DNA from 3 places in the Bacillus cereus group sp. BfR-BA-01360 genome. Region 1 is predicted to be linked to each of the others. Evidence: predicted binding sites of a transcription regulator. Region 1 holds the regulator's gene; each other region holds the start of a gene.

Region 1 (3,295 bases):
TTCTCTATTCGAACACCTTTTTCCTGTCTCCTATTTTATTTTTAAATAAAATTTTTTCATAAAAGCAGTACTTACATAATATTCGACTGGCTGATTACATGTAATCCGGCCTGATCTCATAAGATAAAATTAGAAAGGATGGTTATCCCACTTGAAAAAACAATATTGGTGGATTGTCGTTACATACATTGTTATGCAGTTATCAGGAATCATTGGCTTGCCCCTTCTCGCAAAAACTGGTCTATACGATAATAGAGGATTTACAGGTGAAGAAAAAATTCAACTTCTAACCGGTCATTGGGCTATTATTAGCTTCTTTATCGCATTATGTATTGTATTGTTATTACTTAGAACCGATATTCGCGATAGACATTTGGATACAAAACGCTCGAATATCCCTGCGACAATTGGTTGGATTTTTATTGGCTTCTTTATGGCATTTTTTGCTCAAACAATTGCAGGTGTCATCGAGATGCATGTACTAGGTATTAAGCCTGGCTCTGAAAATACCGCACATTTAATGGAAATTGCAAGAACGACTCCATGGTTCCTTATTGTTATCTCAATAATAGGACCTATTTTAGAAGAAATTGTATTTAGAAAGATTTTATTTGGTACATTATATAAAAAGTTCAACTTCTTTATCGCAGCAATTATTAGTTCGCTTGTGTTTGCTGCTATCCATTTTGATTTTACACACTTATTAATATACACTGCTATGGGCCTTGTGTTTGCCTTTTTATATGTGCAAACGCGTCGAATTATCGTTCCGATTATGGCTCATGTTGGAATGAATACAGTAGTCGCAGTAGTTCAAGTTTTCGTAAGTAATAACGAACAAATACAAGAGCTAATGAAACAAGCTGAAAAAATGCAAGGCTTTATCGGAGGATTTTTAACATGAGAAATTCACCTTTGTTCATGGCAGCACTATATTTCCTTCTTGGCTGCATCTTTGTAGTCTTTGCTATCATGAAAGCAACAGATACTGTTTGGAACATCTGGACAATACTGTTCGCTGCTATGGCAACAATTGACTTTAATCTAGCACTTCGATTGATTTTAGTTAAATTCATAAAGAAAAAACAGTAAAACGCAGAGGGATTCCTCTGCGTTTTACTGTGGATAATTTTTCAGAAAATAAACAAGCGTTTGTAATTCTACTGCTAAATCAATATGATGAATCCTTATTTTTTCTGATACATTTAACCGTGCCGGTGTAAAATTCAAAATACCGTGTACACTTGTATAAGCCAATCGATCTGCTACAGCTTGTGCAACGTTAGCAGGTACTGTTAGTATTGCCACTTGTATATCATTCGTTAGTCGCTCTTCCAATTCATCCAAATGATATACAGGAATTCCTCCGATTTCTTTTCCCACTTTCTCTTCATCGACATCAAATGCCATTTCAATTTTCGTATTATTATTTTTTGTGAAATTGTAATGTAAGAAAGCGGTCCCTAAATTCCCTACTCCAATAAGTGCCACGCGTGTTATATCATCTTGATCAAGCGTTTCACGGAAAAATGATAATAAATAGTTTACATTATATCCATATCCTTTTTTCCCTAACGCTCCAAAATATGAGAAATCTCTTCGAATTGTTGCGGAATCTACCTTCACCGCTTCACTCAATTCTGCTGATGAAACACGTTGCTTACCAGAAAGAGATAAATTTTGGATAAATCGATAGTATAGAGGCAATCTTTTGGCTGTGGCCTGCGGAATCTTTTGCTGATCCATATAACCTCTCCTCTCTTCCTATCTTTGTTCGTATACTTGGAATAAATACAAAAGTTTAGCACTTATAACATTCCTTGTATAATAAAGAAAGAAAGAAAAACTCTCTTTATTTTAAACTATACACTATTTTTAGTATGATTGAGAAATATAAACTTGGCAAAGTTAAGAATTTATTTGAGGTGAAAACATTGATTTTATTACAAGTGAATGGGCTTTCAAAATTATATGGTGCTGAAACAATTCTAGCTCATATTAAATTGGAAGTTCAAACAAAAGACCGTATTGCACTAGTCGGCCGAAACGGTGCTGGAAAATCTACATTATTAAAAATAATCGCTGGAGAATTGTCTTATGATAGCGGTGAAATAATAAAGCCGAAAGATGTTTCAATTGGCTACCTAGCTCAAAATACTGGATTAGAAACTTCTTTAACAATTTGGGATGAGATGCTAACTGTCTTCACACATTTACAGGAAATGGAGAAAAGACTGCGAAGGTTAGAGCATGAGATGGGATTAGAAGAAAACTTCTCAAATGCTGTCGTCTACGAAAAATTACTTCGTGAGTATGATCAACTACAGTTAGATTATAAAAATCAAGGTGGTTATCAATATGAAGCTGATATTCGCTCAATTGTAAGCGGGCTCGGTTTCCCACCTGAAACACACCAAACAACCATTTCCACATTAAGCGGTGGACAAAAAACAAGATTAGCTCTTGGAAAATTATTATTAACGCGCCCTGATTTACTCATATTAGATGAACCGACCAACCATTTAGATATTGATACATTAACGTGGTTGGAGCAATACTTACAAGGATATCCTGGTGCGATCTTAATCGTTTCTCATGACCGTTACTTTTTAGATAAACTTGTTACTCAAGTATATGAAATTTCTAATAAAGAAAGTAGACGATATGTTGGCAACTATAGTAAATATTTAGAGTTAAAAGCTGCACAATATGAGCAAGAAATGAAACGCTACGAGAAACAACAAGAAGAGATCGCAAAACTTGAAGACTTTGTTCAAAAGAACATTGCACGCGCCTCTACAACGAAGCGAGCGCAAAGTCGACGCAAACAGTTGGAGCGAATGGAATTACTTACTAGACCCGTCGGAGATTCCAAATCCGCCTCGTTCCATTTCGATATTGAAAAACAAAGCGGGAATGATGTCCTCCAATTAAAAGATGTTTCAATTGGCTATGATGAGAATCCTATTATCAAACATGTAAATATGCGTTTAACTCGTGGCGATAGCGTGGCGCTAGTTGGGCCGAATGGAATTGGGAAATCTACATTATTAAAATCTATTGTGAACAAGTTACAAACATTACATGGCGAGATTTCTTTTGGTTCAAATGTATCTGTTGGATATTATGATCAAGAACAAGCAAACTTAACATCATCTAAGCGTGTGTTAGATGAACTATGGGATGATTATCCGCTAGCGCCAGAAAAAGAAATTCGTACACTACTTGGTAATTTTTTATTTACAGGTGATGATGTATTAAAGCCAGTCTCTTCTCTTAGCGGTGGGCAAAAAGC
Region 2 (3,295 bases), on a different contig from region 1:
GTGATGAGTTTCGAATCCATGTGGCATTTAATGATTTAATTGAAACTCATCCACTTATTGCATTAAGTAAAGGAAGCCATTTTTATAATGGAGAAGATACGAAAAAACCGGATATTCGGCTAGATTGTTATGTAAAGCAGGAAGAATGGTATGAATATCAATCATCTATTATTATTGAAGTAAAGTATAGTCCAATGTATAACATTTTTCAGCCTGTTGGTAATACAAAAGCGACAGAGCAAATGTATAAATATTGGTCTATTAAATATGTAGATGAAAAAGAGGGAAAACGTATTTTTAAAAGAAAGGCGATTTACGAAGTAATTTGTGTCTATCCGGGAAGTCATATGCACGGCAAAAAAATTGAATCAGGTTGTGGTGTATTTCTGCAGTTATACCCATATAAAACGAAGCAAGGAAAAGAGAAGTTAGCTGGAAAATATGGACTCATGCAAATTTTTGAGGAATGGTTAAAAAGTATAAAAACATAAAAATCTTTACTACTCGAGAGCGTTAAAAAATAACCACCTACTATGTATGTATTTAGGTGGTTATTTTTCGGTATTTTTGATAAAAATGAACGGGGAATAGGAATTCCATTTTGTTTAACGAATACTATAAGTAATAAATATTTTTAGTTGCATACGAAGATTCGGTCTTATATTATATAATGTAAGCGTTATCAAGAAGTGAGATAGCGATAAGAAAGGTGGGGAAATATGTTCCAGCGTGTTCAAACGAAGGAAGAGCATTTTTGGTTCGAGCAATTGTGGGGAGATTTTTGTGAGGAACGAAATTTAATGTTTGTAGAACGAAATTTAAATCCATCACGGTTTTTATTAATAGAAAATCAGCATTATATTGGTACTGTTGAATGTATTCAATATACCTCACCAGAACAATCTAATTCTGAGTTTTTTTATCCGTTTTCTAAAAATAAATTGATAAAAAACTTAAACAATGTATATGAAATTGGAAAGTTAAGCATCGCAAAAACATCTCGAGGTCGAGGGCATTTCAAAAGATTAGCAGCGATTTTGTTTATACATGCTTTAGAAATGAAGGCAGAATGGTATATTGCAGTTGTAACAAAACGAATGTATATGTATTTGCTTACACTTGGTTTCCCAATTGAACCAATAGATACCCCATTTGATTTTCATGATATGTTACAAGGGGTTCCAGTCCGCATTCATGCTCGAAAAGGTATTACACACTTATATTCCTTGAAGGAGTTTCGCGATATCATTCAAGGAAATGCTCACGCACAAACGCTTATTAAAAGATACAGTAAAAATATTATGTTAACAAATTGATTTGTCACAAATTTTTATATAATATTGTGATTCACATCACATCCTTCTTATTTCATTTACATTACGCTTTATTTGTAAGAGTTGATTAAGAAGGGATGAGATTTTATGTTTTGTTACCAGTGTGAGCAAACTCCAACAGGTGGATGTAAAATGATAGGTGTTTGTGGGAAAAACGAAACAATTGCAAGTTTGCAAGATACGATTGTCTTTGGATTAAAAGGTATTGCAGCATATCGTACTCATGCAGCTCAACTCGGTTATACAGATTCATTTGTAGATGCAGTGACACATGAAGCGTTATATATGACTTTAACAAATTCAAACTTTAATGAACAAGAACATTTGGAAATGGCAATGAAGGTAGGAAAAGCAGCTTTACGAGTAATGGAACTATTAGATGAGGCACATATTAATCATTTCGGGATTCCAAAGCCTGTTCACATTACACAAAATCGCGTGGAAGGAAAGGCAATTGTTGTGACAGGACATAATCTATTTGCTTTAGAAGAACTGCTTAAGCAAACAGAAGGAAGAGGAATTAACGTGTATACACATTCGGAAATGCTTCCTGCTCATGGATATCCTCAGCTTAAAAAATATAAACATTTAAAAGGGAATATCGGTAAGTCATGGTTTGATCAGCGACGTCTATTTGAAAAGTTTACAGGAGCCATTTTAGCAACGACAAATTGCGTTATGCCGATTAAGGGTACGTACGCAGATCGCTTCTTTTCTTATGATCTAGCTGGGCTAGAAGGGGTAAGAAAAATTGAAAACGATAATTTTGAACCATTAATCCAAAAAGCATTAGAGCTTCCGGCAGTACATATGAAATCTGACGAACAATTAGTAACTGGTTTTCACCATCATACTGTTTTATCATTGGCACCAGAAATTATTGAAGCAGTAAAGATGGGGAAAATAAAACGTTTTTTCGTAGTTGCTGGATGTGATGCTCCTGGCAAGAGTGGTGAATATTATCGAGAGTTGGCTATGTCATTGCCAAAAGAAACCGTTATTTTCACAACTTCTTGTGGGAAATTCCGCTTTAACGACATAGATTATGGAGTTGTGCCAAGAACGAAAATTCCACGTTATATTGATTTAGGACAATGTAATAATTCCATTTCAACGATAAAAATTGCAGCTGCATTAGCAGAGGCTTTCCAATGTGACGTCAACGAATTACCAGTGAGTATTATATTATCATGGTTTGAACAGAAAGCTGTTGCCATTTTACTCGGTCTATTTAGCCTTGGCATACAAGATATTCGAATTGGACCAAAAGTGCCTGAATTTATTTCACCTGGTGTTTTACAAGTGCTACAAGAGAAATTCGGATTGAAAACGATTATGACTGCTGCTGAAGATATGGAGACGATATTATCATAGTAAAATGAAAGGATGCCTAAACAATGGGCATCCTTTAAATGCATATACTGATAAATAAGAATTATTAAAAGCCAAACATACTTAAAATCATTTTACGGCGTTTTGGTTTTTTTTCTCGTTCATATGTTGATTGACTATCCGGTGTAATATATACGGGTTCTTCTTTTGGAATAGAAGCCTCCAATTTCTCAATCTTTGTTAACATTTCTTCCATTTCACGACGATGCTGTAATAGTTGATATGTGACAACATCATTTGCCTTATCTTGTATTTGTTCTTCAATATGATCTAATCGTTTTGTAATTGCATTTAATTGTATGACGAGTTGTTCAATCTCATTTGAGGATTTCGTTTGGGAAGTGGAATCTTGTTCCATTTGAGAACGGTGATATTCTAACATTTGATCAAAGTCACTTTTTGTAAAAATATAATGACCATATTTGTTCTTTTGAATCGTGAGATTTAATTGTTGAGCAATCCGAACCACTGCTTTTGGGTTAACACCTAACTTTTGCGCAATAAAGGGTGTTTTATATTCCAAGATAATCCCTCCTATATATATCCTGTTACATGATTTCTAGATGAAA
Region 3 (3,295 bases), on a different contig from region 1:
TTTTACTTTTGCATATTTAATTGCACTTAAAGAGTCAGCTACGACAGATAGACCAGCGATCCCTGTTGCCATTGTGCGAAGAACTTCTGTATCATGAAGTGCCATTTCGATACGTTCATAGCTATATTTGTCGTGCATGTAATGAATTACATTTAATGTATTTAAGTAAAGACCCGCTAACCATTCCATTGTCATATCAAATTTATGCATAACTTCATCATAATCTAGTACGTCGGAAGTAATTGGTGCAAATTCTGGCCCTACTTGCACTTTTGATTTTTCGTCTTTCCCACCATTAATAGCGTATAATAAAGCCTTCGCTAAGTTTGCACGAGCTCCGAAGAATTGCATTTGTTTACCAATTTTCATTGCGGATACACAGCAAGCAATACCATAGTCATCGCCATATTCTGGACGCATAATGTCGTCATTTTCATATTGGATTGCAGATGTTTTAATAGACATTTTTGCACAGTAGTTTTTAAATTTCTGTGGTAATTGCTTAGACCAAAGAACTGTTAAGTTTGGCTCTGGCGCAGGTCCTAAATTGTCCAATGTATGCAAGAAACGGAATGAGTTTTTTGTTACTAATGGACGACCGTCAAGTGCAATACCACCGATAGATTCAGTTACCCAAGTTGGATCACCAGAGAATAATTCATTATAATCAGGAGTTCTTGCAAATTTTACAAGACGTAACTTCATAATGAAATGGTCAACAATCTCTTGGGCTTCCTCTTCAGTTAAAGTGCCATTTTCTAAATCTCTTTCAACATAAATATCTAAGAATGTTGAAGTACGTCCAAGACTCATTGCAGCCCCGTTTTGTTCTTTAATTGCTGCAAGATAAGCAAAGTATAACCATTGGAATGCTTCTCGTGCATTTGTCGCTGGTTTTGAAATATCAAAACCGTGAGAAGCTGCCATTTCTTTTAATTCTTGAAGTGCACGAATTTGTTCAGATACTTCTTCACGTAAACGGATAACCTCTTCACTCATTACACTTCCTGTTAGGTTTAAATCCTCTTCTTTCGCTTCAATTAAACGATCTACCCCATATAGTGCTACGCGGCGATAATCACCAATAATACGTCCGCGTCCATATGCGTCTGGAAGACCAGTAATAACACCTGATTTACGAGCTGCTCTCATTTCTGGAGTGTAAGCATCAAATACACCTTGGTTATGAGTTTTGCGCCAATCTCTAAAGATACGACTTAATTCCTCATCCACTTTAAATCCATATGCTTCACAAGATTGCTCTGCCATACGAATACCACCAAATGGTTGTAAAGAACGTTTAAATGGCTGATCTGTTTGAACACCTACTACTTTTTCAAGCTCCTTATTTAAATACCCTGGACCATGTGATGTAATAGAAGAAACAATTTTTGTGTCCATATCAAGAACGCCACCATTTTCACGTTCTTGTTTAGTTAGATCCATTACTTGATCCCAAAGTTTTTTCGTTGCTTCTGTTGCTCCTGCTAAGAAGGATTCGTCCCCGTTGTAAACGTTTACATTATTTAGAATGAAATCGCGAACATCAATCTCAACTTTCCATTTTTCACCTTTAAATTTTTCCCATGCATTTTTTACAGTCTCTAATACTTGAGTCATCCTAATCTCCTCCATTTTTGATTAGTACAGGACTAAGATTTTTTATATAACAGCTTACACATTTAGAATACTACTTTTTTTAAAAAACGAACGAGATAGTTGTGACACATTTGTGAAACGTTGAGCAAACAAATATATAGATAGTGTTAATATTAGTTTAATACTCTTTAAAATTGGCTCTTTCCTTAATTATATTTTTTAGTATCCTTATAAACGAATGCTATTTTGCAGTATAAAAAGTCATACCCCCTTATAAACTGTAATACCCTTATCTTTTATTCTGTTATATTATTTTTATGACAGAATAGACGAAGTGTACCAAATCGGTACACTTCTTTTTTATAATTTTAAACTTTAGGTCTGATGACAAACAGATATCATCACGAATCATCTTTTAATCATTCTCTATTTCACGAAACCACTGAATCGTCTCTTTTAATCCTTGCTCCCATGAAACATTAGGATGGAATTGGCACATTTCTTTTAGCTTTGTAACATCAGGCTTTCGATTCGGAATTTCTTCAAACCCATGTGGATACACCTTTTCAAATGGCACATGAACAATTTTGGAAGATGAATGCGTCAATTGATGAATATCTTGCGCTACTTCTTGAATGCTTTTTTCGTCTTCAGATCCTATATTAATAATTTCTCCATTTACTTTTTCATCCATTGCGGCAATTGTCGCTTCTACCGCATCACTTACATACGTAAAACAACGCGTTTGCTTTCCATCTCCATATACAAGAAGATCATCACCTTGAAGTGCTGCACGAATAAATCGCGGAATCACCCCAGCATATGGACCATCTTTTGCTCTAGGGCCATAAATATTAAAATAACGGACAATTGTTACTGGTAATCCTTGTAGCGCATATCCTAAACACAATGTCTCTTCTAATGTTTTACAAATTGCATAACTCCAACGAATTTTAGATGTTGCCCCATATAACCGATCATCCTCTTCCGAAAAGGGTGGCGTTCCTTTTCCATACACTTCAGAAGTGGAGGCAAAAATCACTTTCTTCTTCCCCTTTAATGCTGCTTGTAAAATATTTCTTGTTCCATCAAAATTCGTTTCAATTAATTCAATGCTTTTTTCCATTGTAGTCTTTACACCTAAAATAGCAGCTAAATGAAAGACAACATCATGCTGATTTACCAATTCATGCATTGAATTTTTATCAAGAATACTAATTGGAATAATCGGAATATTTCCTGTTAACTCTTCATGATATTTACTTTTTCCTTTATAAAAATTATCAACAATCGTAACTGGATGACCTCGTTTCACGAGTTCTTCCGCTAAATGTGATCCAATAAATCCTGCTCCACCTGTAATCAAACAACGTTTCTTCATGCACTCACCTTCTTTAGTACACCTCGTGTATCTATTACATGCTTCATTCCTTTACATATATTCCAATCTATATTGGAATGATCTGTTACAATTAGTATGCAATCTGCTTTTTCTAATGTTTTCTTCTTAAGTGGGATAGAATCATATATTTTATCTCCAATTTTCGCAGATGAAATATATGGATCGTGATATTGTACTTTATATCCCTCGTTTACTAACAGCTCGATAATTGGTAATGCTGGAGATTCTCGTAAATCATTTACATCTTTCTTATACGCAATACCAATCAGAAAGACAGTTCCTGGGGGAGCACTT

What was found. Region 1 encodes Rex, which represses fermentation and respiration genes when NADH is low (regulators of the CRP and FNR family bind a similar motif). Its sites were predicted from a motif close to TTGTGAAATATTTCACAA; they were not measured.
Region 2: hcp (hydroxylamine reductase) is a predicted target of Rex. The motif match lies at 1,341-1,358, and genes of this name have one in related genera.
Region 3: pflB (formate C-acetyltransferase) is a predicted target of Rex. The motif match lies at 1,731-1,748, and genes of this name have one in related genera.

What each region holds. Positions count from the first base shown of each region.
Region 1 covers NZ_JAKUFV010000037.1:8,639-11,933, forward strand. Annotated here, with positions in the region: gene MR056_RS20835 (CPBP family intramembrane glutamic endopeptidase) at 152-904, shown strand; gene MR056_RS20840 (YdiK family protein) at 901-1,092, shown strand; gene MR056_RS20845 (redox-sensing transcriptional repressor Rex) at 1,117-1,746, opposite strand; gene MR056_RS20850 (ABC-F family ATP-binding cassette domain-containing protein) at 1,935-3,295, shown strand, end outside.
Region 2 covers NZ_JAKUFV010000002.1:72,861-76,155, forward strand. Annotated here, with positions in the region: gene MR056_RS02185 (hypothetical protein) at 1-491, shown strand, start outside; gene MR056_RS02190 (hypothetical protein) at 720-1,316, shown strand; gene hcp (hydroxylamine reductase) at 1,422-2,708, shown strand; gene MR056_RS02200 (polar chromosome segregation protein) at 2,773-3,249, opposite strand.
Region 3 covers NZ_JAKUFV010000011.1:86,309-89,603, reverse strand. Annotated here, with positions in the region: gene pflB (formate C-acetyltransferase) at 1-1,620, opposite strand, end outside; gene MR056_RS12300 (NAD-dependent epimerase/dehydratase family protein) at 2,015-2,980, opposite strand; gene MR056_RS12295 (nucleotide sugar dehydrogenase) at 2,977-3,295, opposite strand, start outside.